3 regions of the Ruegeria sp. AM1 genome follow, and region 2 is predicted to be linked to each of the others. Evidence: riboswitches for the same ligand, from Rfam matches in the RefSeq annotation. Region 2 holds a riboswitch; each other region holds the start of a gene.
The links. A riboswitch is a leader RNA that binds a small molecule or an ion and turns the genes downstream of it on or off. The one in region 2 is predicted to bind thiamine pyrophosphate.
Positions count from the first base shown of each region.

Region 1: another riboswitch for thiamine pyrophosphate. It lies ahead of thiD (bifunctional hydroxymethylpyrimidine kinase/phosphomethylpyrimidine kinase); the one in region 2 lies ahead of thiB (thiamine ABC transporter substrate binding subunit).
Region 3: another riboswitch for thiamine pyrophosphate. It lies ahead of thiC (phosphomethylpyrimidine synthase ThiC); the one in region 2 lies ahead of thiB (thiamine ABC transporter substrate binding subunit).

Region 1 is NZ_JBQFXH010000002.1:137,007-147,383, reverse strand. It holds gene ACR0I7_RS08555 (thiamine phosphate synthase) at 1-506, opposite strand, end outside; gene ACR0I7_RS08550 (thiazole synthase) at 503-1,273, opposite strand; gene thiS (sulfur carrier protein ThiS) at 1,276-1,470, opposite strand; gene ACR0I7_RS08540 (FAD-dependent oxidoreductase) at 1,454-2,431, opposite strand; gene thiD (bifunctional hydroxymethylpyrimidine kinase/phosphomethylpyrimidine kinase) at 2,428-3,231, opposite strand; TPP riboswitch at 3,277-3,381, opposite strand; gene dnaJ (molecular chaperone DnaJ) at 3,516-4,664, opposite strand; gene dnaK (molecular chaperone DnaK) at 4,739-6,646, opposite strand; gene ACR0I7_RS08520 (alpha-ketoglutarate-dependent dioxygenase AlkB family protein) at 6,860-7,462, shown strand; gene ACR0I7_RS08515 (ABC transporter permease) at 7,459-8,280, opposite strand; gene cysQ (3'(2'),5'-bisphosphate nucleotidase CysQ) at 8,402-9,199, shown strand; gene ACR0I7_RS08505 (3-deoxy-manno-octulosonate cytidylyltransferase family protein) at 9,199-9,999, shown strand; gene galE (UDP-glucose 4-epimerase GalE) at 10,066-10,377, shown strand, end outside.
Region 2 is NZ_JBQFXH010000005.1:16,826-27,202, reverse strand. It holds gene ACR0I7_RS12675 (aldo/keto reductase) at 1-67, shown strand, start outside; gene ACR0I7_RS12670 (flavin reductase family protein) at 67-582, shown strand; gene ACR0I7_RS12665 (thiamine ABC transporter ATP-binding protein) at 612-1,304, opposite strand; gene ACR0I7_RS12660 (ABC transporter permease family protein) at 1,291-2,838, opposite strand; gene thiB (thiamine ABC transporter substrate binding subunit) at 2,814-3,794, opposite strand; TPP riboswitch at 3,827-3,931, opposite strand; gene ACR0I7_RS12650 (error-prone DNA polymerase) at 3,994-7,371, opposite strand; gene ACR0I7_RS12645 (Y-family DNA polymerase) at 7,368-8,846, opposite strand; gene ACR0I7_RS12640 (metal ABC transporter permease) at 8,964-9,761, opposite strand; gene ACR0I7_RS12635 (metal ABC transporter ATP-binding protein) at 9,761-10,377, opposite strand, start outside.
Region 3 is NZ_JBQFXH010000002.1:168,800-179,176, reverse strand. It holds gene ACR0I7_RS08715 (DUF4139 domain-containing protein) at 1-494, shown strand, start outside; gene ACR0I7_RS08710 (hypothetical protein) at 504-950, opposite strand; gene ACR0I7_RS08705 (MerR family DNA-binding transcriptional regulator) at 1,028-1,378, shown strand; gene thiC (phosphomethylpyrimidine synthase ThiC) at 1,444-3,249, opposite strand; TPP riboswitch at 3,358-3,477, opposite strand; gene ACR0I7_RS08695 (MAPEG family protein) at 3,556-3,999, opposite strand; gene ACR0I7_RS08690 (YciI family protein) at 4,021-4,338, opposite strand; gene ACR0I7_RS08685 (TetR/AcrR family transcriptional regulator) at 4,446-5,054, shown strand; gene ACR0I7_RS08680 (SRPBCC family protein) at 5,051-5,587, opposite strand; gene ACR0I7_RS08675 (carbonic anhydrase) at 5,691-6,341, opposite strand; gene ACR0I7_RS08670 (hypothetical protein) at 6,485-6,874, shown strand; gene ACR0I7_RS08665 (leucyl aminopeptidase family protein) at 6,938-8,320, shown strand; gene ACR0I7_RS08660 (C40 family peptidase) at 8,317-9,054, shown strand; gene ACR0I7_RS08655 (DUF2794 domain-containing protein) at 9,051-9,401, opposite strand; gene ACR0I7_RS08650 (YHS domain-containing (seleno)protein) at 9,571-10,089, shown strand; gene ACR0I7_RS08645 (ABC transporter permease) at 10,096-10,377, opposite strand, start outside.

The sequences.
Region 1 (10,377 bases), on a different contig from region 2:
GCCTGCAAAACGCCCTGTGCGCGCTCGACGCTCATCCCGCCGATCCCGACCAGAGGGATATCGCCAACGCGCGCCTTCCATTCGGTCACGCGGGGCAGGCCCTGCTGCTCCCATTTCATCTTTTTCAGGATCGTTGGATAAACCGGACCCAGCGCGACATAGTCGGGGGCCATGCTGAGGACCCGCTCCAATTCGTCATCGTCATGGGTGGAAACACCTAGCTTTAGACCCGCTTTTCGGATGGCTTTCAGGTCGGCCTCGTCCAGATCCTCTTGCCCCAGATGAACCCAGTCGCATCCGGCATCGATGGCGGCCTGCCAATAGTCGTTCACCACCAGAACCGTCCCATATTGGCGGCAGAGGTCACGGGATTGGGCGATCTGGTCACGCACAACCACATCAGACTGATCCTTGACCCGCAGCTGTACCAGCCGAATGCCAAGCGGCAGCATCCGGTGCAGCCAGTCGGAATGGTCGAAAATCGGGTAAAACCGGTCGAGCGTCATGACAGAAAGGCCTTTCCGATAACCGGGGTTGAAGGTTCCGCCATATCGCGCGCCTCAATCGGGTCGGCGAGATACGCCAATCGCCCGGCTTGCACCGCCAGCGCCATGGCCTGCGCCATCTGTGCCGGGTCCCCGGCGCGGGCCACAGCGGTGTTCAGCAGCACCGCATCAAACCCCAGCTCCATCGCGCGGGCCGCGTGGCTGGGCAGGCCGATACCGGCATCGATCACCAAGGGGACATCGGGAAATTCCGCCCGCATCGCGCGCAGAGCATATTCATTATTCAGCCCCCGGCCCGACCCAATCGGCGCACCCCAGGGCATCAGAACCTCGCATCCGGCCGCCAGCAGGCGTTCACCCACGATCAGATCGTCGGTTGTATAGGGAAACACCTGAAACCCTTCGTCGGTCAGGATGCGCGCCGCCTCGACCAGTTGAAACACATCTGGCTGCAAACTGTCAGTGTGCCCGATCAGCTCCAGCTTGATCCAGCGCGTATCAAACACCTCCCGCGCCATATGAGCGGTGGTTACGGCCTCTTTCACCGTGTGGCATCCGGCGGTGTTGGGCAGGACATGCACGCCCAGCTCTCGGATCATGGTCCAGAATGTCTGGCCTGCCCCTCCGGCCCCTTCGCGGCGCAGAGAGACAGTGGCCACGCCTGCACCGCTGTCCCGAAACGCCTGTTCAAGGATTGCCGGGCTGGGATACTGCGCAGTACCCAGCATCAGCGGGTTCGAGAGTTCGGTTCCATAGAAGGTGTTCATCTTCAGCCCCCTTGCATCGGTGCAACAACTTCGATCCGGTCGCCATCGGTCAATTGGCGGGCGATGCGCAGGCTGGAGGGCACGAAATCCTCGTTCACTGCGGTGGCAACCCGGCCTGAGAATCCGCATTCCGCCAGCAGGTCCGACAGGGTTTGCGCGTGGACATCACGCGGCTCGCCATTAAGCACGATCTTCATCAACCATCTCCGAATGTTTGTTCTCAAGCGCCAGATCGGCCACCCCCTGCGCCAGTGCGGGGGCCAGCAGATAGCCGTGGCGATACAGCCCGTTTGCATAAATCGTCCGCCCCAGCCGCCGGATGCGTGGAAGATTGTCGGGAAAGGCGGGGCGCAGATCGACCCCGATCTCTAGAACTTCGGCCTCGCCAAAGGCGGGGTTCAAGGCATAAGCGGCGCTGAGCAGTTCCAGCATCGAGCGCGCTGTGATCCGACCGCTATCCTCAGATTCGATCATCGTTGCGCCCAGCATATAGATGCCGTCGCCACGCGGCACGATATAGAGCGGCATCCGTGGGTGCAGCAGGCGCACCGGGCGCGTCAGCGTCACATCGGGGCAGCGGATCACCAGCATCTCACCCTTTACGCCGCGCAGATCATGCAGATATTCGCGCGCGTGCAGGCCCCGGCAATCAATGGCGTTGTCAAGACGCGCAGGCGCCAGCGTTTTGTGAAACACCACCCCGTCCTGCCACAGGTGTCGATAGAGATCGCGCAGCGCGGTGCGAGGATCCAGATGTGCCTCGGCGGCGAAAAGCAATCCCTTGCTGAACCCGTGCAGATCAGGCTCTAATGCGGAGATTTCTGTCTGATCGACATCCTCAAACCCTTCGGTCCGGCGCGCGAAGCGGCGCAGGTCCGGCAAGTCTCGGGCATTGGCCACCACCAGCGTTCCCCGGTGATGCACCTGCGTCCGCGCGGCCCACCAGTCGATAGAGGTCTGGCCGAGGCGCAAAACCGGTTCTTCGGCGTTTTCATATTCGCACCAAGGCGCGAGCATACCGCCGGCCCACCAGGAACATCCATGCGGTCCCGGCGGCCCTGCGGGGTCAAAAACCTGCACCCGCGCGCCACGGGCCGACAGCTCGCTGGCGACCGCCAGACCGGCGACGCCTGCCCCTATGACAGACCAGACCGTCATGCGGACCAGACCTGATGAAAATGGTGCACCGGTCCGTGCCCCCGGCCGACATTCAACTCATCCGCCCGCGCAATCGCGCCCTGAACATATCCATGGGCGCGATGGGTGGCGTCTGCCAAACCCTGCCCCTGTGCCAGACCGGCAGCAATGGCAGACGACAAGGTGCATCCTGTGCCATGGGTATTCCGGGTGGCTTTGCGGGGCGCTGTGAACTCGGCCAATACGCCCGATGCGTCGATCAGAAGATCATGGCAAATATTACCGTCGCCATGCCCGCCTTTCATCAACACGGCCCGGGCGCCCATCTCGCACAGCGCGCGGCCCTGCGAAATCATCTGGTTCGGTGTCCGCGCCGCATCCTGATCCAGCAGGCAGGCCGCTTCGGGCAGATTAGGGGTCAGCAGCGTTGCGCGCGGCAGCAGAACGTCGCACAGGGTCTGCACCGCCTCTGCGGCCAAAAGCGCGTCGCCCGATTTGGCGACCATCACGGGATCGAGCACAACCGGCCCGTCAAAGCCCGACAATCCCCCGGCCACCGTCCGAATGATCTGGGGCGTGGCCAGCATCCCGATCTTGATCGCGCCAACGTTCAGATCGCTGAGGACCGCATCGATCTGTGCCGCGATGATCTCGGGGGGAACACTGTGAACTGCGGTGACGGCCTGCGTGTTCTGCGCCGTCACTGCCGTCAGCACGCTGGCCCCATACACGCCCAGCGCTGACATCGCTTTGAGGTCGGCCTGAATCCCGGCGCCGCCTCCGCTGTCCGATCCTGCAATTGTCAGCGCAATATCTGCCACGTCGTTGCTCCATCTTCAAAGGGCAACGGGGCATGGAAAACGTCTGTGCATCGTAAGACCGTTCCCTACGCCGGTATTGCCCGGATCAGGTTCGATGGGTTAGCGCAGCCGCGCCTCTCAGCCCCAAACGAGGCACCCCAACGGTTGATGCGGAACATCTCAGGAGCGCGGCCAATAATCAAGGGAATTTTGCGACGCCCTGCTTTAAGCCCGAACGTAGCCCTTTATGAACAGAAAAAAGGCCGCGCAAACTGAGCGGCCCTTAATAAGAGCATGCGTTCCAATCAGCTCTTCATGCCATCCCAAAAGGATTTCACGGATGAGAAAAAGCTTTTTGATTCCGGGTGGTTATCTTCGCCCAACTCTTCAAACTCGCGCAGCAGCTCGTTTTGGCGGCTGGTCAGATTGACGGGTGTTTCCACGGCCAGCTCGATGAACATATCGCCAACGCCGCTGCCGCGCAGGGCAGGCATACCCTTGCTGCGCAGGCGCATCTGGCGACCGGATTGACTGCCTGCGGGAATCTGAACGCGACCGCGCCCGCCATCAATGGTCGGAACCTCGATCGATCCACCCAGCGCAGCTTTGGCCATGCTGACAGGAACACGGCAATAAAGGTTCACGCTGTCGCGTTCGAACAGCTTGTGCTGAGACACCTCGACAAAGATATAAAGATCCCCCGGAGGGCCACCGCGCATTCCGGCCTCACCCTCGCCAGCCAAACGGATTCGGGTGCCGGTTTCGACGCCTGCCGGGATATTCACCGACAGGGCGCGGTCTTTTTCAACCCGGCCCGCGCCACCACAGGCTTTACAGGGGTTCTTGATGATCTGACCCAGACCCGAACAGGTCGGGCAAGTGCGTTCAACGGTAAAGAAACCCTGCTGCGCGCGGACCTTGCCCATGCCAGAGCAGGTTGGGCAGGTTGTGGGTTCGACACCACCTTCGGCACCGGTACCCTCGCACGACGAACAGGCCACTGCAGTAGGCACATTGATCGTCTTTTGTAGGCCTGCATAGGCTTCTTCCAGAGTCACCCGCAGGTTATAACGCAGGTCCGACCCGCGCGCAGCGCGTCGTCCGCCGCCGCCACCCCGCTGGCCACCCATGAAATCGCCAAACAGGTCGTCGAACACATCCGAAAATGCGCTGGAGAAATCGCCCTGACCAAAACCGCCACCGGGGCGGCCACCGCCCCCCATGCCGTTTTCAAACGCGGCATGGCCAAAGCGGTCATATGCTGCTTTGCGTTCTGCATCTTTCAGAACATCGTAGGCCTCGTTGGCCTCTTTGAACTGAGCCTCAGAGTCCGGGTTGTCCTTGTTGCGATCCGGATGCAGTTCTTTGGCTTTCTTGCGAAAACCCTTTTTTATCTCATCCGCCGAAGCGCCCTTGGACACGCCGAGCACTTCGTAATAGTCGCGTTTGGACATCAGTGTTTCCTTCTGCCTCAACGTATTTGGGCCGGCCCGGCAACCGGACCGGCCCGCATTGGCCCGGTTACCCGTTAGTTACGCTTGTCGTCGTCCAGATCTTCGAACTCGGCGTCGACAATGTCATCATCACCCGGTGCGGCATCTGCTGCTGCAGGCTCTTCTTCGCCTTCTTCCGCTTGCGCCTTATAGATGGCTTCACCCAGCTTCATGGCCGCTTCGGTGACGTTCTGAATGCCCGACTTGATCTTGTCGGCATTTTCAGTTTCCAGCTCGTCCTTGAGCGCGGCAATCGCCAGCTCGATGGCTTCGATGGTGGTCGGGTCGACCTTGTCGGCATGCTCTTCCATCGACTTTTCGGTCGAGTGGATGAGGCTTTCCGCCTGGTTCTTGGCGTCGACCAGCTCACGGCGTTCCTTGTCGGCTTCCGCGTTCTCTTCGGCGTCCTTAACCATCTTGTCGATGTCCTCATCGGACAGACCGCCCGAGGCCTGGATAGTGATCTTCTGCTCTTTGCCGGTGCCTTTGTCCTTGGCCGAAACCGAGACAATGCCGTTGGCGTCGATGTCAAAAGTCACCTCGATCTGAGGCATGCCACGCGGTGCCGGCGGGATATCTTCGAGGTTGAATTGACCCAGGATCTTGTTGTCCGCAGCCATTTCACGCTCACCCTGGAACACGCGGATGGTCACGGCGTTCTGGTTGTCTTCAGCGGTCGAGAAAACCTGAGACTTTTTGGTCGGGATTGTAGTGTTGCGGTCGATCAGACGGGTGAACACGCCACCCAGCGTCTCAATGCCCAGCGACAGCGGGGTCACGTCCAGCAGAACCACGTCTTTGACGTCACCTTGCAGAACACCGGCCTGAATGGCGGCACCCATTGCAACCACTTCGTCTGGGTTCACACCCTTGTGCGGCTCTTTACCGAAGAACTTGGTGACCTCTTCGATGACTTTCGGCATCCGGGTCATACCACCGACCAGTACGACCTCGTCTACGTCGCTTGCCGACAGACCGGCGTCTTTCAGAGCAGCGGCACAAGGCTTCATCGACTTCTTGATCAGGTCCGAGACCAGCGATTCCAACTTGGCACGGGTCAGTTTCATGACCATGTGCAGCGGCTGGCCGTTCGAGCCCATCGAGATGAACGGCTGGTTGATTTCGGTCTGCGAGGTCGAGGACAGTTCGATCTTGGCTTTCTCAGCGGCTTCTTTCAGACGCTGCAGCGCCATCTTGTCCTGGCTCAGGTCGACACCGTGTTCTTTTTTGAACTCATCCGCCAGGTAGTTGACGATGCGCATGTCAAAGTCTTCACCACCCAGGAAGGTGTCACCGTTGGTCGATTTAACCTCGAACAGGCCGTCGTCGATTTCCAGGATGGTCACGTCGAAGGTACCACCACCAAGGTCATAAACCGCGATGGTTTGGGTTTCTTCCTTGTCCAGACCATAGGCCAGAGCGGCGGCCGTCGGTTCGTTGATGATCCGCAGCACTTCCAGACCGGCGATTTTACCGGCGTCTTTGGTGGCCTGACGCTGTGCGTCGTTGAAATATGCCGGAACGGTGATAACCGCCTGCGTGACTTCCTCACCCAGATAGCTCTCGGCGGTTTCCTTCATCTTACCCAGAGTGAAGGCCGAGATTTGGCTTGGGGAGTACTTTTCACCGCGCGCTTCAACCCACGCGTCACCGTTGCCGCCATCGACGATGGCGTACGGCACCATTTTCTTGTCTTTTTCGACTTCCGCATCATCCACACGACGACCGATCAGACGCTTGACGCCAAAGATCGTGTTGTCGGGGTTGGTGACCGCCTGACGTTTAGCAGGCTGACCGACCAGACGCTCATCTTCGGTGAAGGCGACGATCGAGGGCGTGGTCCGCGCCCCTTCGGCATTTTCGATGACCTTCGGCTGCGAGCCGTCCATGATGGCCACACAAGAGTTTGTGGTACCGAGGTCAATCCCGATTACTTTTCCCATTTTTCAATCCCTTTCTCTTCAAGGCGATGTCCCGAGGGCTGGACCCGTTATGGCATCCCATCCCCGATCTGATGTGCGCGACAGCACTACACCATCGCGCGTCGAGGCGTATATAAGGGCGGGATAAGGGGCCTGCAAGCGTTCAGAAAGGCAGGTTTTCGGGATTTTGTGGCCTTTTTTGGCAAGGTTTCGGCAAGGATTGGGGATTCTTGGATGGCACAGCTGCTTTTGCGCGGGTTTGACATCAGAAAAGGCTATCTGGATGGCGCGGCACAAGCTGAGATTGTCGAAGCGCTGCGGCCGATTCTAAAAACCGCACCGCTGTTTCGCCCCACGACGCCTTCGGGAAAACAAATGTCGGTGCGCATGACCTCAGCCGGGGCGCTGGGATGGGTTTCGGACAAAGCCGGATACCGGTATCAGGACAGCCACCCAAAGGGCGCGGTCTGGCCTGCCATTCCCGACAGCATCCTGCAAATCTGGCACACGGTTTGCACAACAGACCGCGATCCGGATTGTTGTCTGATCAACTACTACGGCGAAGACGCGCGTATGGGGATGCATCAGGACAAGGATGAGGCGGATTTCTCATGGCCGGTCCTGTCGGTCTCGCTGGGGGATGATGCGCTGTTTCGCATCGGTAATACCACGCGCGGCGGCAAGACCGAGTCGCTGTGGCTGAACTCGGGCGATGTTGTCATCATGGGCGGCCCGGCCCGGCTGGCCTATCACGGGATAGACAGGATACGCTTTGGTTCATCCCGCCTGCTGCCCAAGGGCGGACGTATCAACCTGACCTTGCGGGTTGCAACCTAGCGACGGGCATTCCAGCTCTGCGAGACGTGTTTGCGGGTGTAGAAGATGCCCAAAAGACCAATCGTCATAAGTGCAACCCCGACCCAAAGGGCGTATTCCCAGCTGGTGTTGCGCGGAAAATAATTGCGGAACACAAACCCCCGGCACTGGTCAATCGCGTGAAACAGCGGGTTCCAGGTGAACATCAGCAGCAACCCGCCGCCCAGCGCATTGGCCACGAACATTTTTCCTGAAAAGATCATGTTCATACGGCGATAGATATTGGTCATAATCTCCACAGTCTTGGGAAACCACGGCTTGAGCGCCATAAAAATCATGCCAACCGTACATCCGACATACCAGGCAAGGATCAGCATCGCAAAAGCGCCGCCCGGGTGCTGAATCTCAAGCGGAGCAACCAGAACGCTGTAGAGAAACAGGATTACCATCAACGAGACCAACTGCGTATAGAGCGTACCAAAAGCCGTCGCCAACAGCACAACCATCAGATTCATCGGCGAATGCAGCATCATCGGGTTGTTACCGGCACCAACACCAGCGATGGCCCCGACCGATTTGATATGCGTCATGAACAGGAAAACACCTGAAAGCAGGTACAGTATGAATTCACCCCTGACCTTGGCAACGCGCGTGCCCATGAATGACATGATCGTATAGAACACCGCGACCAGCACCAGAACCTGCAGAATATTGACCAGAATGGCGATGACAGCATTCGAATGCTGAGAACGCACATTGCGCACGACAGCATGGTAGATGATCTCCGCCATCGTGAATGCGCCGCCCAGCAGCGATTGATTTCGCTTATAATAAAACACGCGCGCGCTCTTTTCCGCTTTATTACCTGCAATCTGGCACGAAATTCTTGCCGTTCCGTATCCGGCACAGCATAAGTCCGTCAGGTTTTTTATCAACAAATCACAGGAACGGAGCTTTTTTGTGACCTACGACGCCCTCATTCCCGTCATCCGACGTCTGGCCCTGGAAGCGGGCGACAAGATCATGGAGATTTATCAGGCCGATGATTTTGAGGTAAAAGTCAAATCAGATGCCAGCCCTGTGACCGAAGCGGATGAGGCCGCAGATGCACTGATCTCAGCCGGATTGCGGGCGGCCTTCCCCGATATTTTGCTGGTGACCGAAGAGCAGGCTGCCTCTCATTCGGAAAAGGGTGATACGTTCCTGATTGTCGATCCGCTGGACGGGACCAAGGAATTCATCAATCGCCGAGGTGATTTCACCGTCAATATCGCGCTGGTCGAAAACGGCGTGCCAACACGTGGCGTCGTCTATGCCCCGGCGCGGGAACGCATATTCTATACGCTGGCCGATGGTCAAACGGTCGAAGAAACTGGAGCGCTGGACAAGGAGCAGCCCGGCGATCTGTCACCTATATCAGTCTCTAAGCCGGACAATTCGGCGCTTTTAGTTGTAGCCTCCAAATCGCATCGGGATCAGGCCACGGATGATTACATCAACAAATATCAGGTCAAAGACAGCAAGAGTGCCGGCTCATCCCTGAAATTCTGTCTGGTGGCCACCGGCGAGGCAGATATCTACCCTCGCGTAGGCCGCACGATGGAATGGGACACTGCCGCCGGGCATGCAGTTCTGGCGGGCGCAGGCGGCAAAGTGGTGCGCTTTGACGACCATTCACCGCTGAGCTACGGCAAGGACGGCTATGCCAACCCGTTTTTCATCGCCTACGCTCCAGGTGTTGACCTGAAGGAGGCCTGATGTCTGTTCTGATCGCAATCCCGGCCCGCTATGCCTCGTCCCGGTATCCGGGCAAGCCGCTGGTGCCGCTGACGGGTGCAACCGGCAACGCAATGACCCTGATCGAACGATCCTGGCGCGCTGCGAAATCCGTGGCGGGTGTCGACCGTGTGGTTGTGGCCACCGATGATGACCGCATTCGCGAGGTGTCCGAGGCATTTGGGGCCGACGTTGTCATGACGTCCGAGACCTGCGCCAATGGAACCGAGCGCTGCGCAGAGGCGCATGAGGCTCTGGGCGATGGCTATGAGATCGTTGTGAACCTACAGGGTGACGCCCCGCTAACGCCGCATTGGTTCGTCGAAGACCTGATCGCCGGTCTGCGCGGCGCGCCTGAGGCTGGTGTGGCCACCCCTGTTCTGCGCTGCGATGGCGATGCGCTGAACGGGTTGCTGAACGATCGCAAGCACGACCGGGTCGGCGGCACCACAGCCGTGTTTGGCGCAGATCACAGCGCGTTGTATTTCTCGAAAGAGGTAATCCCTTTTACCTCAGAAACCTATGACGGAGCGCAGCCGACGCCGGTGTTTCACCATGTGGGCGTCTATGCCTATCGCCCGGATGCGCTGGCGGCTTACCCCGGCTGGCCGACAGGGCCACTGGAAACCCTTGAGGGGCTTGAGCAGCTGCGTTTCATGGAAAACGGGCGCAAGGTTCTGTGCGTTGAGGTCGAAGCCAAAGGCCGTCAGTTCTGGGAGCTGAACAACCCGCAGGATGTCGCAAAGATCGAAGAGATGATGGCCGCGATGGGTTTGGAATAACCCTCCGTCGCTGCACAGAAATAGCAAAACCACCCTTTTACACATGGGCATATGGCAGGACCATAGATGACAAATATACTTGTGACCGGCGGCGCCGGATATATCGGATCGCATGCGTGCAAGGCGCTGAAACAGGCGGGCTATGTGCCCGTGACCTTCGACAATCTGATCACCGGCTGGCAGGACGCTGTGAAATTTGGCCCGTTTGAACAGGGCGATTTGCTGGACCGCGCCCGACTGGATGAGGTGTTTGCCAAATACCAGCCCGCCGCCGTGATGCATTTCGCGGCCCTCAGCCAGGTGGGTGAGGCAATGTCGGAACCAGGGAAATACTGGTCCAACAACGTCACTGGATCGCTGAACCTGATCGAGGCGGCG
Region 2 (10,377 bases):
AGTCCGGTTGGATCGTGAAAGCTGGTTCCGTCTCTATGAGGCGGCGCTGGGGCATGAGGTACCATGATGAATGCAATCTCAAAGGACATGACCCATACATTTGTCCCTCACAAGGATGACACCCGCACCCTGCGCGATGCCTTTGGCCGCTTTGCCACGGGCGTGACCATCGTCACCTGCGACAGCGAGGATGGCCCGGTCTGTATCACGGCCAATAGCTTTTCGTCTTTGTCGCTTGATCCGCCTCTGATCATGTGGGCCGGTGATCGCAATTCGCGCCGGTTTCCCTATTTCCACAAGGCGCGGCATTTCAGCGTTCATGTGTTGTCTTCGGAACAGGCCGAGCTGTGTTTCGGATGCTCGAAAGACGCCTTTGCCCTGCGTGATCTCGACCATGATCGCTGTTCAAACGGCACGCCGCTGTTGCCCGATTGTCTGGCGCGGTTCGAATGCGCGCAGCACGCCTATCATGATGCGGGGGATCATGTCATCGTGGTTGGTCGGGTCTTGCGCGCCAGTATGAGCGAGGGGGATGCCCTGACATTTTACGCAGGAAAGCTCGGCCCGTTTTCAGGGGAATAGCTGCGGCGCCTTTGCGGCAGCGCGCGCCTCTATCCCAGATAGTCGCGTAAACTGGGCGGAGGATTGTCGAGCAGCTCATGCGTGGGCATCGGCGGGTGTGCCGAGCCATCGGCGACCAATACGGTTTGATCCGCAATCCGCCGCGCGTCCAGAGGGTCATGGCTGATCATCAGCAACGTTGTTCCGGTCTCAGCCACAAGGTCGGCGACCAGATCCAGCATTTCGGCTTTTAACGCGGGGCCAAGCGCGGCAAAAGGTTCATCCAGCAACAGCACCTGCCGCCTTTGAACCAAAACCCGCGCCAAGGCCACGCGGCTTTGCTGCCCGCCCGACAGTTCAGCGGGTTTACGGCCCCCCATCCCGGCCAGACCAACACGCTGCAGCGCGGTTTGCACGTCTGCCGCCTCACCCGCCGATAGTCGCCCGTTCGGGCGTATACCCAGCGCGATATTCTGTTCGGCGCTCAGGTGGGGGAACAGGTTGCCATCCTGAAACAGCATGGCTAACGGGCGTTTGCCGGGTGGCAGATTGCCGATCTCGGCATCGTTCCAGAATATCTTCCCCTGCGTTAGATCGCGAAACCCTGCGATGGCCTCCAGGAGGGTTGATTTCCCGGCTCCTGACGGGCCGATGATCGCGATGCGAGCGCCGGTGCCAATCGAGAGGCTGGCCCGCAAGGCAAAGTCCCCATTTGCGATGGTGCAGCTTTCAAGCTTCAGCATGCCAACGTCCTCCGCGATCCAATATCCAGAATGCCCCAAGTGATAACATCAACAGCAACAGTGCCCCTCCGGCTGCGGCCTGCATCTGATAGGCGCCCATCAGGCGATAGATTTGCAGGGGCAGGGTGGCGATTTGCGCATCTGCGAACAGGGCGATCACACCCAGATCCCCCATGGATAAGGCCGCCGTCAGCCCGGCTGCAAAACCAATTTGCGGGCGCATGCGCGGTAGCAGGATCAGGGTGAAAAATGTTGTCTTATTCATATCCAGTGACAGGGCCAGCCGCCCATTCCGCGCTACAGTATCCCGCGCCGCAGGGACGAGAATGCGCAACGCAAATGGCAGCGCCATGGCGGCATTCACCAGCGCGGTGACCGGCAGTGCCAGCATCGTCGGATTGGCGACGGGCCGGATCAGGATGAACAGGCCGGTCCCGATAACCAATGGCGACGCAGCCAGCCCCAGAATGCCACTGATTTCGACAAGACTATGCCGCCCAGTTGCAACTGCGGCGGCCATCGGCAGGGCAAGCAGCAGCAGGATCACGGTACTCGCGGCTGCAACACCGATCGAGGTTAACGCTGCGCGCAAGATCGATATGGGCATGTCGAACATGCCCGACAGTCCAGAGATCACAACCGATGCCAGCGGCAAGAGCAGGAAGGCCGCAGCGAGGGCAATCCAGAGCGCGTCGATCACCGGCGTTCCGCCATCCCAGCGCCGGATGGCACGATCCAGTCCCGCGCCGAACCCGTCCCGGCGCGAGAACTTAAGAGCTGCCGCAGCTGCGGCGGCAGTCAATGCCAGTTGCAAGGCCGACAAAAGTGCGGCGCGACCGAGGTTAAAGTCGTAGGTAAACGCCTGATAAATCGCGAGCTCAATTGTCGTCGCGCGCGGACCTCCGCCCAATGTCAGGGCGACAGCAAAGCTGGTCAGACATATTGCAAAGATCACCGCCAGCACACCGGGCAGGGTGCGCCGCAGCATCGGCATCTCGATCAGACGGAACATCGCCCATCCCTGGCAGCCCAGTTGTGCGGCTAGACGAAACCGTTCGGCCGGGATTTCCTGCCACCCCTGCAACAGCAGGCGCGTTGCCAAAGGCAGGTTGAAGAAAACATGCGCCAGCACGACCCCGTGCAGCCCGTAAATCCGGATGGGCGGCAGGCCGAAGAGGCCCAGAATATCTGAAACCCATCCGGCGCGGCCAAAGACCTGCAACAGGCCGATGATTGCGACGATGATTGGCAGGATGAACGGCGCGCCCAGCAGCGTGATCAGAACGCTGCGCCCGCGAAACCGCCGACGCGCCAGCGCGCGCGCCACCGGTACGGCAAGGCCCGCGCTGAACAGGGCGGACAGAACCGCCTGAATAAGGGTGAAACGCAGCGCGGCCCAGTCGGCAGGACCAAACCCGCCGGCAGTTTCGGCACGCAGGGCAACAGCGGCCAGCGTGCCCAGTATCAGCGCGGCGACCAGAGCCGCCGCGCTGATGCCTGGCCATGCGCTTACTGGCTGAGCGCGCCCAGCCATTCGGCAAGTGCCTGATCCCGCAGGGCGGCGGCCTCATCTGCCGCAAGCAGCAGGGATTTCGCCGGTACGGTCAGCGTGTCAAACCCTTCGGGCAGTCCCGAAGCAGGGGTCACGGCCGGATACATCCAGTTGGTTGTCGGAATGATCTCTTGGAACGCGTCTGTGACCATGAATTCCAGAAACTGGTCGGCCAGTTCGGGCTGATCACTTCCGGCCATTTTGGCGGCAACTTCAACCTGCATATAGTGGCCTTCGTCGAAGGCCGCGGCTGCTTTGCTGTCATCTTCTTCGGCGATCAGGTGATAGGCGGGTGAGGTGGTATAGCTGAGTACCATGTCCGCTTCGCCCTCAAGGAACAGACCGTAAGCCTCGGACCAGCCCTTGGTCACGGTCACGACGTTGTCGGCAAGCCCTTCCCAGATTTCGGGAGCTTCGTCGCCATAAGCCGCTTTGACCCATAACAGCAGTCCCAGACCCGGAGTAGATGAACGTGGGTCCTGAATGATGATCTTGGTTTCGCTGTCGGCCAGTTCACGGAAGTTGGCGGGTGCCGCTTCATCCGCGTTGTGAACAAACGCGAAGTATCCCCAGTCATAGGGGGTAAAGACGTCATCGTTCCATTCGACTGGCAGCGCATAATCGGCACTGACCGCGTGCGGTGCAAACAGGCCGGTTTCCTTGGCGGCGGTGATCAGGTTGGTGTCCAGACCCAACACGACATCCGCGTCCGAGTTTTCGCCTTCAAGCCGGATACGCGACAACAGGGCTGCACCATCCTCGATGCCCACAAGGTTCAGTTCGCAGTCACAGACCGCCTCGAACGCCTCTTTGACCTTTGGGCCCGGGCCCCAGTCCGAGACAAAGCTGTCATAGGTGTAAACGGTCAGCTGTGGTTTGTCGGCTGCGATGGCCGATGTTGCGCTCAGCAATCCCGCAGCAATTAGCAGATGTTTCATATCATCCTCCATTGCGGCGAGAGGGTAAGGATGGATGAAACCGTCACCTTTCCCTCCGCCGGTTCTAGCCGGTTCAGGTTCAACGGGTTCGCCAAAGGCATCTCAGCGCGGCAGGCCACGCACCCCGAGGTGAGGCCGTGCTTAGGCGGATGCGGGCATAAATACAAGCCAATTCGGCCGTATCGTTGGGGTGTTTGGGCTAATGAAAGTCCCGGCTTGGGAACAGACGTTTTGCCTGCTCGCGCGGGTGCATGGCGCGTGGGGCCGGGGGTGGGCGCGGTGCATCGTCTGTCTGGGGCATTGTCTGCCCCACGGCCTCTTCCAGCGGATGGCCCAGCTCGCTGAGCTTGTGAGAGACGTCCTCAATCCGTTCCGCGATCAGATGCACCACGATCCCTTCACGTTGCAGTCTGCCGGTCACGCGCAGCAATCGTGCGCCCATCACGGCGCGGCGAAACTGTTCAAAGACCTTGCGCCAGACCACGACATTGCTGACCCCGGTTTCATCCTCGAGCGTCAGGAAAATAACGCCCGAGGCGGTACCGGGGCGCTGGCGGGTGATGACAAGGCCGCAGACGCTGGTGCGTTGCAGCGGTGCGTCAACCAGTTTGTCATGCGGTGTCAGGCCGGGCATCGAAGGGCGCAGCATCTCCATCGGATGGGCGCGCAATGTCAGGCGGGTTGAGACGTAATCCTCAACCACCTCTTCACCCAGATGCATGGCGGGCAGGGTGACTTGGGGCTCATAGATGGCCTCTCCGTCAATGGGATCGTTGAACAGGGGCAGCGGTTTTGTCCCGCGAATGGCCCGCACCTGCCACAGCGCATCACGGCGGGTCAGGCTTATGCCGGAAAAGGCGTCCGCCTCGGCAAGACGCTCCAAAACCGCCGGGGCAACACCGGCGCGCAGCCACACGGCCTCGGGATCGGTATACCCATTGCCGCGCGCGGCGGTGATCCAGTCGGCGTCATCTTCCTTGAACCCTTTGATCTGACGAAAACCAAGCCGCAGGGCCAGCGAGCCGTCCATCCGGCGTTCCAGCGTATTGTCCCATGTGCTGGTATTGACGCAGACGGGGCAAACCTCGACATGATGTTCGCGCGCATCGCGCACGATCTGGGCCGGGGCATAGAACCCCATGGGCTGAGAGTTCAGCAGCGCACAGGCAAAGATCGCCGGGTGATGGCGTTTGAGCCAGGCCGAAACATAGACAAGCAGCGCAAAGGCCGCCGCATGGCTTTCGGGAAAGCCGTAATCGGCAAATCCTTCGATCTGCGAAAAGCAGCGCGTGGCGATTTCGGGGGAATACCCCCGGTCCAGCATCCCGTTGATGAACTTGTCGCGATGTTCGCCAATCGTGCCCATCCGGCGGAATGAGGCCAGCGCGCGGCGCAGGTGGTCAGCCTCTTCCGCGGTATAGCCTGCACCAACAACGGCGATTTGCAGGGCCTGTTCCTGAAACAGCGGTACGCCAAGGGTGCGGCGGGTGACCTCTTCAAGCTCACGCCCAAAAGGTTCGGGTTTCTCCAGTCCCTGACGCCGCCGAATATAGGGTTGAACCATGCCGCCCTGAATCGGGCCGGGCCGGACGATGGCGACCTCGATCACCAGATCGTAGAATTCGCGCGGCTTCATGCGGGGCAGAAAGTTCATCTGCGCGCGGCTTTCGACCTGAAACACCCCGATTGCATCTGCCACTTGCAGCATCTGATAGGTTTCCGGGTCTTCTGGCGGGACGGTGGCAAGGGTCAGGCGTTCCCCTTCGTGCATGTCCAGCAGGTCAAACGCCTTGCGGATACAGCTGAGCATCCCAAGGCCCAGCACATCGACCTTTAAAATCCCCAGCGCATCGATATCGTCCTTGTCCCATTCGATGACCGTGCGGTCCTCCATCGCGGCATTTTCGATCGGACAAAGCTCGTCCAGCCGCCCCTTGGTGATGACAAAGCCGCCCACATGCTGCGACAAGTGGCGGGGGAAGCCGATGATCTCTCCGATCAGCGTCAGGGTCTGCGCAAGGCGGCGATCATCCGGATCAAGGCCCAGTTCGCGCACGCGGTCCATATCCGGGCCGCTGCCGGAATGGCCCCAGATCGAGCCGGACATCCCCGCCGTGACATCTTGGCTTAGCCCCATGGCCTTACCGACCTCGCGGATTGCAGCGCGGGATCGGAAATGGATGACTGTGGCGCACAGACCTGCGCGGTGGCGGCCATATTTTTCGTAAATCCACTGGATCACCTCTTCACGCCGCTCATGTTCGAAATCGACGTCGATATCGGGCGGTTCACCGCGATGGCGTGAGACAAAGCGCTCGAACACCATGCCGATGACATCCGGGGATACGTCGGTGATGCCCAGCAGATAACATAGGATCGAATTGGCCGCCGACCCTCGCCCCTGACACAGGATGTTCTGGCTGCGGGCATATTGCACGATGTCATGGACGGTCAGGAAATAGGCGGGGAAATTCAGCTCGGCCACCACGGCCAGCTCTTTCTGCATCAGACTTACTGCCCGTTCCGGGGGGCCTTCGGGATATCGCCGCGCCAGACCTTCTTCGGCAAGTCGCCGCAGGCGCTCCATCGGGGTTTCACCCCCTTGGGCGATTTCATCGGGATATTGATAGCTCAGTTCTTTCAAACTGAACCGGCAGCGCGCGGTGATCTCAAGCGTTCGGCGCAAGGCGGCAGGATGATTGCGGAACACCCGCGCCATATCGGCATGGCCTTTCAGACGCCGCTCGGCATTGGGCAGGGCGCGGGCGCCGATTTCGTCGATGGTGCAACCTTCGCGCATGCAGGTCAGCACATCGGCCAGCGGGCGGCGGTTGCTGCGGTGCATCAGCACATCGCCCACCGCAACCATCGGGGCAGAGCATCGCAGGGCCAGCTGCGCACACTGGTCCAGATAGGTCTGGTCCGAGCCGTCATAGCGCGGCGCGGCCCCCAGAAAGACAAAACCGGGAAAGCGTCGTTGCATGCGCTGGATGTCCGGGATCGCGGTTTGCAGCCCTCCTTGGGGCAGGGCGATCAGGATCATACCGCTGCACCCCTCCTGCATGTCCCGCAAGTCAAGATGGCATTGCCCCTTTTCGGCGCGTCTTTTGCCCAAGGTCAACAGCCGGGTCAGCCGCTGGTATGCGGCCAGATCAGAGGGAAATGCCAGCCATTCCACCGTGCTGTCGCGCAGGACAAGGCGGCACCCTGTGATCAGCCGGGGCACGTGCGGCCCTGCCGGGCGGGCGATATCCTCGGGCCTGCCGATTTCCTGCCGCGAACAGCTGTCGACGCGATGTTGCGAGCGGATGCGTACGGCCTCATCCGCCTCGCGTTGCAGCTCCTTCAAGGCGGAATAGGCCCGCACCACCCCGGCCAGCGAATTACGGTCGGTGATGGCAATGGCGGAAAGGCCAAGCTCGGCGGCGCGGGTGACGAATTCCTCGGGGTGCGATGCGCCGGTGAGAAAGGTGAAATTCGTGGTCACGCAGAGTTCGGCATAGGCATCGACAGGTCGGTGCAACCAGTCGCGGCGTTGCGCTGTGACGGGGCGGTGTTCGCGGTTGATTTCGATCATGCGAACTCTCCCTGAACGAACCAGCCAGGATTTTGCGGTGTATGGAACAGCCAGAGGCGGCGGCCCTGCCGGGTTTCAACGCGCCAGTAATCGCGCACGCCATTGCGCCAGTTTGGATCATCGAACCACCACTCGGGGGTCAGGCGTTCCGGTCCGGTGGCGCGCAGCGTGGCCAGTCGCATGCGCCGCCAGCGGAAATGCTGTGGTGGTTGTGCGCCGGTGGCGGCAATAGCTTCGGGCGGGAACAGGGTCAGCGGGCGGGTATTGGGAGCGATCTGAAAGGGTTGCGGGCTGGAATACGCCGCCGGGGCGATGATCGAGCTGCGTTCGGGAATGTGGCTGTCGGCAGGCAGAAACCGCAGAACATTCTCTAACCCGATCTGGGTGCCGATGCGGGTGATCAGATCATCCACCTGATCTGATGTGTCGGCGCGGGCATGGCTGACCTGCTGCATCTGCTGTCGCTCGACCTGCCGGGCCTCAAGCCGCAACTGGTCGATCCCGTACCCTGCATCCACCTCGCTGATCCCACGGGTGAACAGCGGCAGGATGCGCATGGGATCGCGCATGGGGCGGGCCAGCCGCAGCTCGACATGCTGAGCCTGTTGGTCGACCCGGTGCAGGGTCAGGTCGAACACGCGGGCCGCGCTGCCTTGATCGGTCAGTTTTTGACATAACCGGTCCAGCAAGCGCGCGGTGCTGGCCATCACATCCGCTTCTAGCCCGATAGGGTCAGGCATGCTCATCCGAACGCCATAGTGCGGTGGGTCGGATTGCGGTGAGATGTCTTCGGGCTGTGCGCCCAAGGCCTGATCCAGCCGCATCAGCAGCCCCGGACCGAAGCGACGCGCAAGCGGGGAACGGGCGGCCTGATGCAGTTGTGCAATGGTGCGTAACCCAAGCCGCTGCAATGTGGTGACGGTGTCGACATCCAGCCGCAATGCCGCCACCGGTAGGGGGGCAAGGGCGTCCAATGCCATGTTGGGGGTCGCTACACCTTCTCCGTGATGGGCCAAGGCCCAGGCAGCCCCGCGCGTATCGCCCAGTCCAATTCGCACGGAAAGTCCGGCTCGGCAGAACCGCTGACGTAAATCGCTGAGCAGTCCCGCCTCGCCACCTAGCAGATGGGCCGAACCGGTAATATCCATGACCAGCCCGTCTTCTCCTTCGAGCCCGACCCAGGGGCAGTACCGTGTCGCCCATCGTCGCAGGCCGGTCAAAAAGCGCCGGTCAGCGATCTGATCTGCCGGGCTGCTCAGCAAGTCAGGGCAAAATGCGCGGGCATCGGAAAAGACCATGCCGCGATACAACCCCTGCTGCTCGGCCGCATCATTCAGGCAATAAACCCTGTTGGTATTGTTCTCCCGAAGCGTCAGCGCAAAAGGCCCGTAAATGGGCCGCCGCCGCAGAACCCGGTCTGTTGCAAGTCGGGGAAACCACAATGAAATGACGCGCCGATCGGCTTTATCGAACATGCCAAACACCAAATGTTCACTATATGTTCTATTTAGTTCTTTCGCTTTGCAGAGTCGAGTCTTTGAGCGCATCCTTGGAAGGGGGCGCCCTCAGGCCCTTTTCAGCAACTGATCTGTTTAGTTCTTATGTTGGGTCTGCCAGCCAACAAGGCTGAAGCACGCGAACAAAATGGCGGCCACGCACACGATCGAAGGGCCCGCAGGTGTGTCTAAAACATAGGCCGCCCGCAATCCTGCAACGGCGGATATTGCGCCGATTGCTGCGGCGATCAGGGCCATCGCTTCGGGCGAACGCGCAAGGCTGCGCGCGGCGGCGGCCGGTATGATCAGCATGGCCGCAATCAGCAGTACCCCGACGACCTTGATGGCGACCGCGACCGTCACAGCCAGAGACAGTGTCAGAATCAACTGCTCGCGCTTGGGATCAAAACCGCTGGCATAGGCCAGTTCTTCGTTCAATGTCGCTGTCAAAAGTTGGGACCATCGCCAGCCGATCAGGGCCACAACCAATGCTGCGCCGCCCCAGATGACGGCCAGATCAGCGCGCGACACCGCCAGGATGTCGCCAAACAGATAGGCCATCAGATCAATTCGGACACCAGACAGAAAAGAGACAGCAACAAGCCCAAACGCCAGAGCGGAATGGGCCAGAACCCCCAGCAGCGTGTCCATGGCATAGCCGCGTCCAGCCAACAGAGTTACGGTCATCGCCATGATCAGCGCTACAACCAAGGCTCCCGTAAAGACAGACATCTGAAATGTCAGCGACAGCGCAACGCCAAGGATGGCGGCATGGGCTGTTGCGTCCCCGAAATAGGCCATCCGGCGCCACACTACAAAGCAACCAAGAGGGGCCGCCGCAAAGGCGACGCCCACGCCGGCGAGCGTGGCTCGGGTCATGAAATCGTCAAGCATTATTCAGCAGCTTCCTGCGGTTTTTCAGTGTGGTCATGATGGTGGTCATGCTCGTGACGGTAGAGGGCAAGCGCACCGCCCGTGCCCGTTCCGAACAGGGCCCGATATTCCGGGGCCGAGGCGACGACAGCGGGCGAGCCTTCGCAGCAGACATGACCGTTCAGGCAGATGACCCGGTCCGAGGCGCTCATGACCACATGAAGTTCGTGACTGATCATCAACACCGCACATCCGGTTTCATGGCGCACGGCTTCGATTTGCTGGTAGAACGCGGCCGAACCACGTTGATCAAGACCCTGCGTGGCCTCATCCAGCAACAGAATATCCGGCCGGTTGATCAATGCCCGTGCCAGCAAGACACGCTGAAACTGCCCGCCGGACAGCTGCGACATTTGCCGTTTCAATAAATCCGGCACGCCAGCCGCCTCAAGCGCATCGGCGCAATCCTGACGTGACACGTGCCCGGTCAGCCGCATGAAACGCTCGACGGTGATCGGCAATGTCGGATCAATATGCAGCTTTTGCGGCACATAGCCGATTTTGAGGCCGGGTTTGTGCGAAACCCGCCCGGCAGAAAGCGGGGCCGCACCAATGATGGCCCGCAACAGGCTGGTTT
Region 3 (10,377 bases), on a different contig from region 2:
ATGACGATGTCGCCTATCGCACCGCGCGGTTTAAAAATCCCTTTGACCAAAACCTGATGTCATCGGTCAGCGCACAATGGCTGGTTGACGGGGTGCTGGTCGCGGCGGGGGCTTCGCCTGAAATGGGCCCCAGGGCAGATGTAGAAATGGGGTTTGGCCCGCTCTACGGATTGACCGCAGAGCGAATAATACGCAAGCGCAGCACCGGAGATACGGGGTTGATTTCCCGGTCGAACCAAAGTCAGGAGCAGGTGCAGATCGTTGTCAGCAATCTGACGCGTAAGACATGGCCGCTGCGGATCGTGGACCGTGTTCCCTATTCCGAACAGGACGATCTTGAGGTCGACTGGTCAGCCGACCCCCGGCCCGACGTTGAAGATGCAGACAATCGACGCGGCGTTCTGGCCTGGGACATAGAGCTGGAGCCGGGCGAAAGCGAAACCATCGAAATCAGAACAACGCTCAATTGGCCCGAAGAGATGGTTCTGGACTGATCCGGGGTATCAAAGGTTTGGACCCGTTGGTTCCTGCGCCTTCGACCCGATCGCAAAGAGCGTGTTCGGCCGTCCAACAAGCTGTAGCGCGCAAAACCCGATCTCTGGCACAAGGAAACACCAGATCAGCGGCGACGCTCCGTTTGCGAGGGCATGAATCATCGCGGCGGAAAAGAGCAACCGCCCAAAACCGTCGAAAAGCCCCAGAACCGGATCGTTCAGATAAAGCCGGGCAACAGCCCACACCACAACAACACTGCCAAAGAAATTGGCAAAAAGCACCGCATGCGGGCCAAGGGGGTGCAGCGGAGGAAAGCCGAAATAGGCGTTGAGCGGTGCCAAAACCGAATGCCACATGAAAGAGAACGTAAAAGCCAGTGCAAAAGGCCATGTCACGATCAAATCATACCAGGCTGAGATGCGAAAAATCTTCGCGTAGCGCGCAGGTGAAAGCATCAGAATTCCCTTATCTTATGATGTCGGGGCAGGTATAAACCTTTGAGTATACTCCAGGGTCAAGAGGTGTTTACGCGATGAAGATCGGAGAGCTTGCGCACCGCACCGGGGTGAGTACGGATACGTTGCGCTACTATGAAAAAGTCGGCCTGATCCGGTCCGACCGCAGAGGCAACGGCTATCGCGATTTTGACCCCGGAATGGTGCGGCTGGTGGGCCTGTTGCGCCGGGGCAAGGACCTTGGGTTCAGCCTGCGCGAAATGCAGAAGATAGTCGAAATGCTGTCATCGCGCGAGGTAAGTGCCGCCGAAACGGCAGCGTTGTTGCAGGCTAAAATCGCCGAGCTTGATGCAAAAATTGCCGCGATCACAGAGATGAAAGCCGCCTTGTCAGAGGCGCTGGAAACGGTTTGCCCGCTGCGCCGCTAGGGCCAGTTTCACCGCTGCGTCAGGTTTCGGTGAGAGGCCGGAACCCCGGCCCCTCACCTGATGTATCAGGCCTCTTTTTCTGTCTCTTCGACCGGCATGTACAATTCGCCGCCTTCGCGGAATTTGGCGGCCATGGCCTCCATGCCCTCTTTCTGGGCCTCGGCGCGGATGTCGTGGCTGATCCGCATCGAGCAGAATTTGGGCCCGCACATGGAACAGAAATGCGCCACCTTATGGGCCTGTTTCGGCAGTGTCTGGTCGTGGAATTCGCGGGCCGTGTCGGGGTCGAGAGACAGGTTGAACTGATCCTCCCAGCGGAACTCGAACCGGGCGCGGGACAGGGCGTCGTCGCGGCGCTGGGCACCGGGCAGACCCTTGGCCAGATCGGCGGCGTGGGCGGCGATCTTATAGGTAATCACGCCAGTTTTCACGTCATCGCGATCCGGCAGGCCCAGATGCTCCTTCGGTGTCACATAACACAGCATCGCGCAGCCGAACCAACCGATCATCGCAGCCCCGATGCCACTGGTGATGTGGTCGTAGCCGGGGGCAATATCGGTGGTAAGGGGGCCAAGCGTGTAGAACGGCGCCTCGTGGCAGCATTCCAGCTGTTTGTCCATATTCTCTTTGATCTTGTGCATGGCGACATGGCCCGGCCCTTCGATCATCACCTGACAGTCTTTGGCCCATGCGATCTTGGTCAGCTCGCCCAGTGTTTCCAGCTCGGCAAATTGTGCGTCATCATTGGCATCCGCGATGGAACCGGGGCGCAGACCGTCGCCAAGGCTGAACGACACGTCATAGGCGCGGCAGATGTCGCAGATTTCATCGAAATGCTCGTAGAGGAAGCTTTCCTTGTGGTGATGCAGGCACCATTTGGCCATGATCGAGCCGCCGCGTGAGACAATGCCGGTGACGCGGTTTACTGTCATCGGGACCATGTGCAGACGCACGCCCGCATGGATGGTGAAATAATCCACGCCCTGTTCGGCCTGTTCGATCAGCGTGTCGCGGAACACCTCCCATGTCAGATCTTCGGCGATGCCGTTGACCTTTTCCAGCGCCTGATAGAGCGGCACAGTCCCGATGGGTACCGGCGAGTTCCGAATGATCCATTCGCGGGTGTTGTGGATGTTGCGACCGGTCGACAGGTCCATCACCGTGTCCGCACCCCAGCGGATTGCCCAGACCAGCTTGTCCACCTCTTCCTCCATCGACGAGGTGACGGCTGAGGTGCCCATATTGGCGTTGATCTTGACCAGGAAATTGCGCCCGATGATCATCGGCTCGCTTTCCGGGTGGTTGATATTGGCGGGGATGATGGCGCGGCCTGCGGCAACCTCATCGCGGACAAATTCGGGCGTCACATAGTCGGGGATGTTTGCGCCAAAATCATTGCCGTCGCGCGCCTCGGCCACGGCCTCGCGCAGTTGGTTCTCGCGGATGGCAATGAACTCCATCTCGGGCGTGACGATTCCCGCGCGGGCATAGGCCAACTGGGTGACCGCCTTACCATCCTTGGCGCGCAGGGGGCGTGGACGCACCGGGAACTCGGGGGTAAGACGGTCACCTTCGACGAAACCATTATCCTCTGGCTTTACTTCGCGACCTTCATAGTCTTCGACATCTCCGCGGGCCTCGATCCATTTGCGGCGCAGCGGGGCCAGACCTTGGCGAATGTCGGTGATCACTTCGGGGTCGGTATAGGGACCGGAACTATCATAAACCGGCAGCGGAGCCTCACCCGCAGTCGGATGGACCGAGATTTCGCGCATGGGTACGCGGATATCGGGATGCATCGTGCCATTGACGTAAATCTTGCGCGATGCAGGCAGTTCGCCCGTTGTGATCTTGGGATTGGGGACGTTCATTTTGGTGCTCCTCAAGCGGTTCAACTCAAAAAGACACCAGATGAGTTTTGGCTTGGGGAAACGAAAGGGTTTGAGCCCTTTGTTCAGACGGTGCCTGCCGGGATCAGCAGCCAATGCGCCCTAGCTTCCTACGCCAGTATCAACTGGGTCAGGTTCTAAGGGTCGCATCACCGGGCAATGCCCTGTCAGCCTCTCAGTCCCCTAAGCGGGACTCCCCTGCGTGAGGTTTTGCTAACCGAGGCCGCGATTTGGATCAAGGTAATTCTTGAAATCGCAGCCTCGGGTGCCGTTTCAACAGCAGTGGTGTCAGAACAGAAGCCCCCAGATCGCGAGACCCGCGAGACCGATATTGGCCAGCAACCCACCCACAAAGGCCAGCGTGCGCGGCCCGCCGGCAGGTCTGCCAATGCCTGCGTAGTAGATCATCCAGAACAGCATCCGAAAGGCAAAGTGGAGGCCGGCCAGCATATTCACCCAGAACGGCGCAGCCCCGGCAACGACGGCGGCCAGTAACGCCCAGCCAAACGCTGGCAGGCATTCGGCGGAATTGGCGTATGTTCTGAGCACCCGAAAGCTGAGGTTCGAATGGTCGAAGCGCAATGGTAGGCCAGGCACTTGCTGTTCAGTAACAAAGGCCAGCGGGGCGGTGGCAAAGTTCTGGATCAGAACGGTCAGCGACAACGCGGCCAAGACCAGAAACGAAGGCTGATAAGCCGACAAATAAGGCACCGCATCAAACAGAGAAGACATGGGATTCTCCTTCCTCCGGGCCTACATTTCCATATCCATCGCCTCGGCGATTTCAATCGTGCCAGTGCCGTTGAGATGCGGGCAACCCTGCGCCATTGCGATGGCGGCTTCCATCGTTTCAGCCTGAATGACGGTCATGCCGGAAACCGGGTTCGGGCCGCCGTCATCGCGCACACCAGTGGGTGTGATGGTTTTCGACATGCCGACGGGCAAGCCGGGATCAACGACCGCGTCGCCAAGACCGGTGCTCCAAGCCTTCCATGCGGCCATGTGTTTTGCGCCGTCCTCGGGGCCCTGAATGTCGGGTTTACCATGATAGATGAGAAGGAATTTGGGCATCGGATCTCTCCTGTATCAATACGTGCAGAGCCATCGATACGCGGTATCTATTTATGTTAAAGAACATATTTAGAGGTCTGCTATGACTGGCGACAGAAGGAGTCGATATGCCCTATAGTGCCGCGCATCGCGAACGGACCCGCGCCAAAATCGTTGAAACCGCTCGTATCCTGTTCAACCAGTATGGGTTTCAGAACGTCACCATTGATATGGTGATGCATGAAGCCGGACTGACCCGTGGCGGATTCTATAACCACTTCAAGAACAAGAACGCGCTGTTCAGCGAGGCGGTGTCGAGCTTTCTCATGGGACGCGGGGCTGAATGGCGCACCAATGCCGGGATCGACCCCAGCAAGCTGAAGCCCGAGATGGCCCGGCAGATGGTCGATGCCTATCTGTCGCCCGAGCATCTGGGCGATATCGACGGGCAATGCCCGATGATTGCCCTGCCCTCGGACATTGCGCGCGCAGATACGGACACGCAGGAGGCGTTTCAAAGCCTGCTGACGGCGATGGTCTGGCTGCTGGAAACGGCAGACGAGAGCACAAGCAGGCAGGATGCGCTAGCTGCCGCCGCCCTATGTGTGGGCGGCATGGTTTTGGCGCGAACGCTGCCGAATTCCGAGCTTGCCGAAGAGGTGCGGGCCGCTGCCCACCATGCGGCGACCGAGGCCGTTGGGCCTCGGCACCAGTCAGGGGTCAGTGGCGGGGGTTAGCCCTGCCCTTCGACCACATTTTTGAGGTTGGACAGACCCGTCTCGTAATCGGTCCCCACCCAGCTATCCATCATCAGACCCATCCACCGCATCATCGGGTTCATGCCCAGATCGGATTCGAACCCCCAGGTCACCTTGGTCTGGTCCCCTTCGGGCTGCAGCGTAAACGAGGCCGAGGCGGTGCCCATATCGCCGAAATCCAGCGCGGTTTTCACCGCCTGATCCGCAACGCTGTCAATGATTTCCTGCGTACCACTGCCGACCTGCGGATGGTCCGAGCTCCAGCTCATGCTGTTGCCGACGCCAGCCTCTGGCCCGGTATAGGTCAGCTTGGTTTTCGGGTCATGCGCCAGCCACGGAGACCATTTTTCGGTCTCCTGCATCGAATTCACATAAGGAAACACCGCCGCCGCAGGTGCGTTGATGGTGATGCTGCGGGAAACTTCAGCCTTTTCCGGCAGCAGGAAGGCTACGCCGATCAAGACCACAACGATAAGGATCAGCCCCAGAATAAGTCGTTTAATCAATTTCATGTCGCGCTCCGAATCCAAAGTAAGAATGAGGGCAGCATACCGAAAAAAGACGCAAAATCAGAGAGCTGATCTGCGCCTTTTTGGAACCTTATGATGTCGCGGATCAGACCACCGCGAACTCGTTCTTTTCTGGGTCATAGCATTGCAGCCCGCCCTCACCGATATCAGTCCAAAGCCCATGCAGGCTGAGCGAGCCATCCTGAACCGCCGAGGATACAAACGGGAAGGTCATCAGGTTTTCAAGCGATGCAACAACCGCCTGTCGTTCGAACTGACGCGCCTGATCGTTGCTGTCTTCGACATCGGCCACCAGATCGTATTTCGGCTTGAGGATGTCCATCCAACGGCCAACAAAGCTTTCTTTGGCTTCCAGTTGCGGCGCCTTGCCCTTGCACATGTCAATGCAACCCTGAACACCGCCGCATTGGGAGTGGCCCAGCACGATCAGATGCGCGACCTTTAGCGCAGTCACGGCATATTCGATTGCGGCGCTGGTGCCATGATGATCGCCATCGGGCGCATAGGGCGGCACGAGATTGGCGATGTTGCGGTGAATGAAGAATTCGCCCTGATCAGCCCCAAAGATCGAGGTGACGTGAACCCGGCTGTCGCAGCACGAAATGACCATTGCACGAGGCCGCTGTCCTTCGGTCGCCAACCGGCGATACCAGACCTGATTTTCGGCATAGGTCGTGGCCTTCCAGCCATGATACCGTTTAACCAGATAGTTCGGCAGAGGTTTGGCCAGGTTCATTCGCGCGCTCCGTAAATTCGTCCTGCCGAGCTCTGTAACCCGGATTCTCAAAAAATTCGAGACATTATCCAATACCCCCGCAAGGATTTGCAAAGGTATTTTGGGGCAGTGTCATTCCACGCCGTGGGGGCGTAGAAATTAGGGTGAATGTGGTGGATAAGATTATCACGCTTGAACAAAAGGAATCAGTGCGCCTGGACCCGGACCTTCTGGCAGGGTTGTACGGTCAGCTGGGCGATACCAACGCAGTCGATGTGCTGTGCCGCACGGTCGAGGAACTTGCCGTACGCCTGTCAAATTGCGAACGCTTCTGGCGGCAGCGGGACTGGGACGGTTTGCGCAAATGCGCCAGATCGCTGATCGCGATTGCTGAACAGGTGGGTATGACGGCACTGGCCCGCGTGGCCGGGGATGTGGCAACCGCAGTGGATGCGGGCGACGCGGTCGCAACCGGCGCGACGCTCAGCCGTCTGATCCGGGTGGGGGAGCGGTCTCTGACCGCCGTATGGGATCAGCAGGACCTTTCCGTCTGACGGGGGTTGCGGGCATATCGCAGGCCGCTAATCTGGGCCCCAGATCAAACGGTTGAGATGTCCATGACCCTATCTTTCGCCCCGCCCTCAGACCCTGCCTTGCCCCTGTATGTCATCGCAAAAGATGATCTGGAGGCATGGCTGCAGGATCAGCCCGTTCCTGTTCAATCCTGGGCGGCCGCCAGCGGGTTTTCCGCCGGGTTGGGTCAGACCCTGCTGGTGCCCGGACCGGATGGCGCACCCGAATGCGCTGTTGCGGGATACGGCACCGCAGCCAAACGCGCCCGCAAACGGTTTCCGCTTGCGGCGGCGGCCGAGGCGCTGCCCAAAGGCACTTATCAGATCGTTTCAGGGGTGCCCGCAGATGTGATCGAAACCGAATGTCTGGGTTGGCTGATGACCGGTTATGCGTTTGACCGCTATACCGCGCAATCTCCGGCGCGGGCGGCGCTGGTTGCGCCCGATGGCGTGGACGCTGCGCGGATCGAGGCCATCGCAAACGCCGAGGCGCTGACCCGAGATCTGGTCAACACGCCCGCAGCCGACATGGGCCCAGATCAACTCCAGGCTGCAGCAGAAGCACTAGCGCAGGAATTCGGCGCGCGCTGCGAGGTGACCCGCGGTGACGCGTTGCTGGACCAGAATTTGCCCATGATTCACGCGGTTGGCCGGGCTGCGGATCGGGACCCCCGGCTGATTGAGATGATCTGGGGCACATCCGGACCAAAGCTGACGCTGGTTGGCAAAGGCGTGTGTTTCGACACCGGCGGGCTGGACTTGAAACCGGCCGCCGCCATGGGCCTGATGAAAAAGGATATGGGCGGGGCCGCAAACGTTTTGGGCCTCGCGCGAATGATCATGGCGTTGGAACTGCCCCTGCAACTGCGGGTGCTGATCCCAGCGGTGGAAAACGCTGTGTCCGGCAATGCGTTTCGCCCCGGCGACATCCTCACCTCGCGCAAGGGGCTAACGGTCGAGATCAACAACACCGATGCCGAAGGGCGGCTTGTTCTGGCCGACGCGCTGACCTTGGCCGATGAAGGCGCGCCGGATCTGGTGATCTCGATGGCGACGCTGACCGGCGCGGCGCGGGTGGCGGTTGGGGCTGATCTTGCGCCCTTTTACACCGATGACGATCAGGTCGCCGACGTGTTGGCGCGGGCCGCGCTACAGGCGGCGGACCCGGTCTGGCGGATGCCGTTTCACGAACCTTACGAGGCGCTGATCGAACCCGGTATTGCCGATCTGGACAATGCGCCATCAGGCGGGTTCGCCGGGTCGATCACGGCTGCGTTGTTTTTGCGCCGGTTTGTCGGTGACAGCCGCTATGTGCATTTCGACATCTATTCCTGGCAACGCAGCAAGGAACCGGGCCGCAGCAAAGGCGGACTGGCACAAGGCCCGCGCGCCCTGCTGGCGGCGTTGCCCGAGATGCTGGGCCTATGACGAAACGGCGCGTCATCGGGCCGGTCGTCGACCTGTTGCGCAGCCCAGACGGGCCGAGAGACCGGCAATTGCTGTATGGTAATACAGCAGTGGTCTTCGAACAGTCCGAGGGTTGGAGCCGGATCACCGCTGACAAGGATGGATACGCAGGCTGGGTTGCAACCGATCAGCTTGGACCCGTCACGGAGCCGACGCATATCGTTACCGCCCCCGCCACGCATGCCTATTTGCAAGCGGATATGAAAAGCCCGGACCAGACCTCGCTGAGCTTTGGCAGCCAGATACAGGTCCTATCCACGGCTGACAGATTTGCGGAAACGGAACTTGGATATATCCCCGAACAACATCTGAGCCCGGTCGGAACCGCAATGGATGACCCGGTGGCGGTGGCCGAGCTGTTTCTGGGCACACCCTATCTGTGGGGCGGCAACAGCCGCTTTGGGTTGGATTGTTCGGGTCTGGTGCAGGCTGCTCTGCTGGCCTGCAGCATAGCCTGCCCCGGCGACAGCGGCGATCAGGAACAGGCACTGGGCGCGCCCTTGCCCGATGGCGCGGCGGCACAACGCGGTGATCTGCTGTTCTGGAAGGGCCATGTCGCCTGGGTCGCTGGAGATAATCTGCTGCTGCACGCCAACGCCCATGATATGGCAGTAGCATTTGAGCCGATGGACAAGGCAATCGCTCGGATTATAGCACAGGGCGACGGGCCGGTGACCTCTCACAAAAGGCTCTAGTCCAGATCAACCGCGCGGATCAGCTTGCGTTCCAGCACCCGTAGCACCGCGCGCAGATCATGACCACGCTTGAGAATGCGCCCATCCATCCCGACGACCGAATACATTCCCTGCCGCAACCGCAGGTGCGGGTGTTTCTCGACCCGGTAGATCGGGTGCTCTGCTGTCCGGCGAAAAATGGAAAACACGGCCATGTCGCGCAGGTTGGAAATGCCATAGTCGCGCCATTCGCCAGCGGCGACCATTCGGCCATAGACAGACAGGATTTGGGACATCTCGCGTCGATCAAACGCGACGGGCATCTGTGCCGGGCTTGCAGAAAACCGGCTGGGAGGCTGCATATTCATACCTTCAGCCTTGCCGGAAAACCCCGGCAAATCAAGCCTGCCGCGATCACGAGCGCTAAAATCCGCTCCGATGTTTGATTTTTGTCCGTCGTCAGATAAGGTTTAACTGGCGGTCGATGATGCCTATATAAACTCTGACATAACAGGCATTTAAACAGAGGCTTCGACTATGAAACTCTCAGCGATATTAACGGCCTGTGCCATAGCTATTGCCGCCCCGGCCTTTTCTGGCCCCCAATATATCGACGGCACCGGATATGCGCTTTCAGGCTATGATGTGGTTGCCTATCGCGATCTCGAGCAATCGCCAGTTGGCACGCCACAGCCCGAGGGTGTTGAGAGCAAAGCCTCGATCACCGCTGAATACAATAACGCAACCTGGGCGTTCTCCACGACCGAAAACCGCGACAAGTTCGTAGAAAACCCGACCTATTACGCGCCGCAGTTCGACGGGCATTGCGCTTATGGCGTGTCAAAAGGCGGCAAGGTACCCGGAAATCCGAACCTGTGGCGGATCGTGGATGATAAGTTGCATCTGAACATCACCAAAGTCGTTGTGGGGTTCTGGGAAGAAGATATTCCGGGCAATATCAAGTTGGCAGACAAGAACTGGCCCGGAATTGAAAACGACCCGGCCTCGACCAATGTCATTCCCAATTTCACATCTCAAACACCAATCAAAGGTTGAGAAGGGTCAGCGGCGGCCCACTTGACGGCAGATCAGGATCACCGGCAATAGCCCGACGGCCAGAATGACCAGCGACGGAACCGCTGCACCTTCAAGCCGTTCGTCTGACGCAAGCCGATAGGCCTGCACCGCCAGCGTATCAAAGTTGAACGGGCGCATGATCAGCGTCGCGGGCAGCTCTTTCATCACGTCGACAAAAACGATCAGCAACGCGGTCAGCAGCGAAGGCGTCAGGATCGGCAGGTGAATCCGGCGCAGCGTACCAAGCGGGGTCTGACCCAAAGAGCG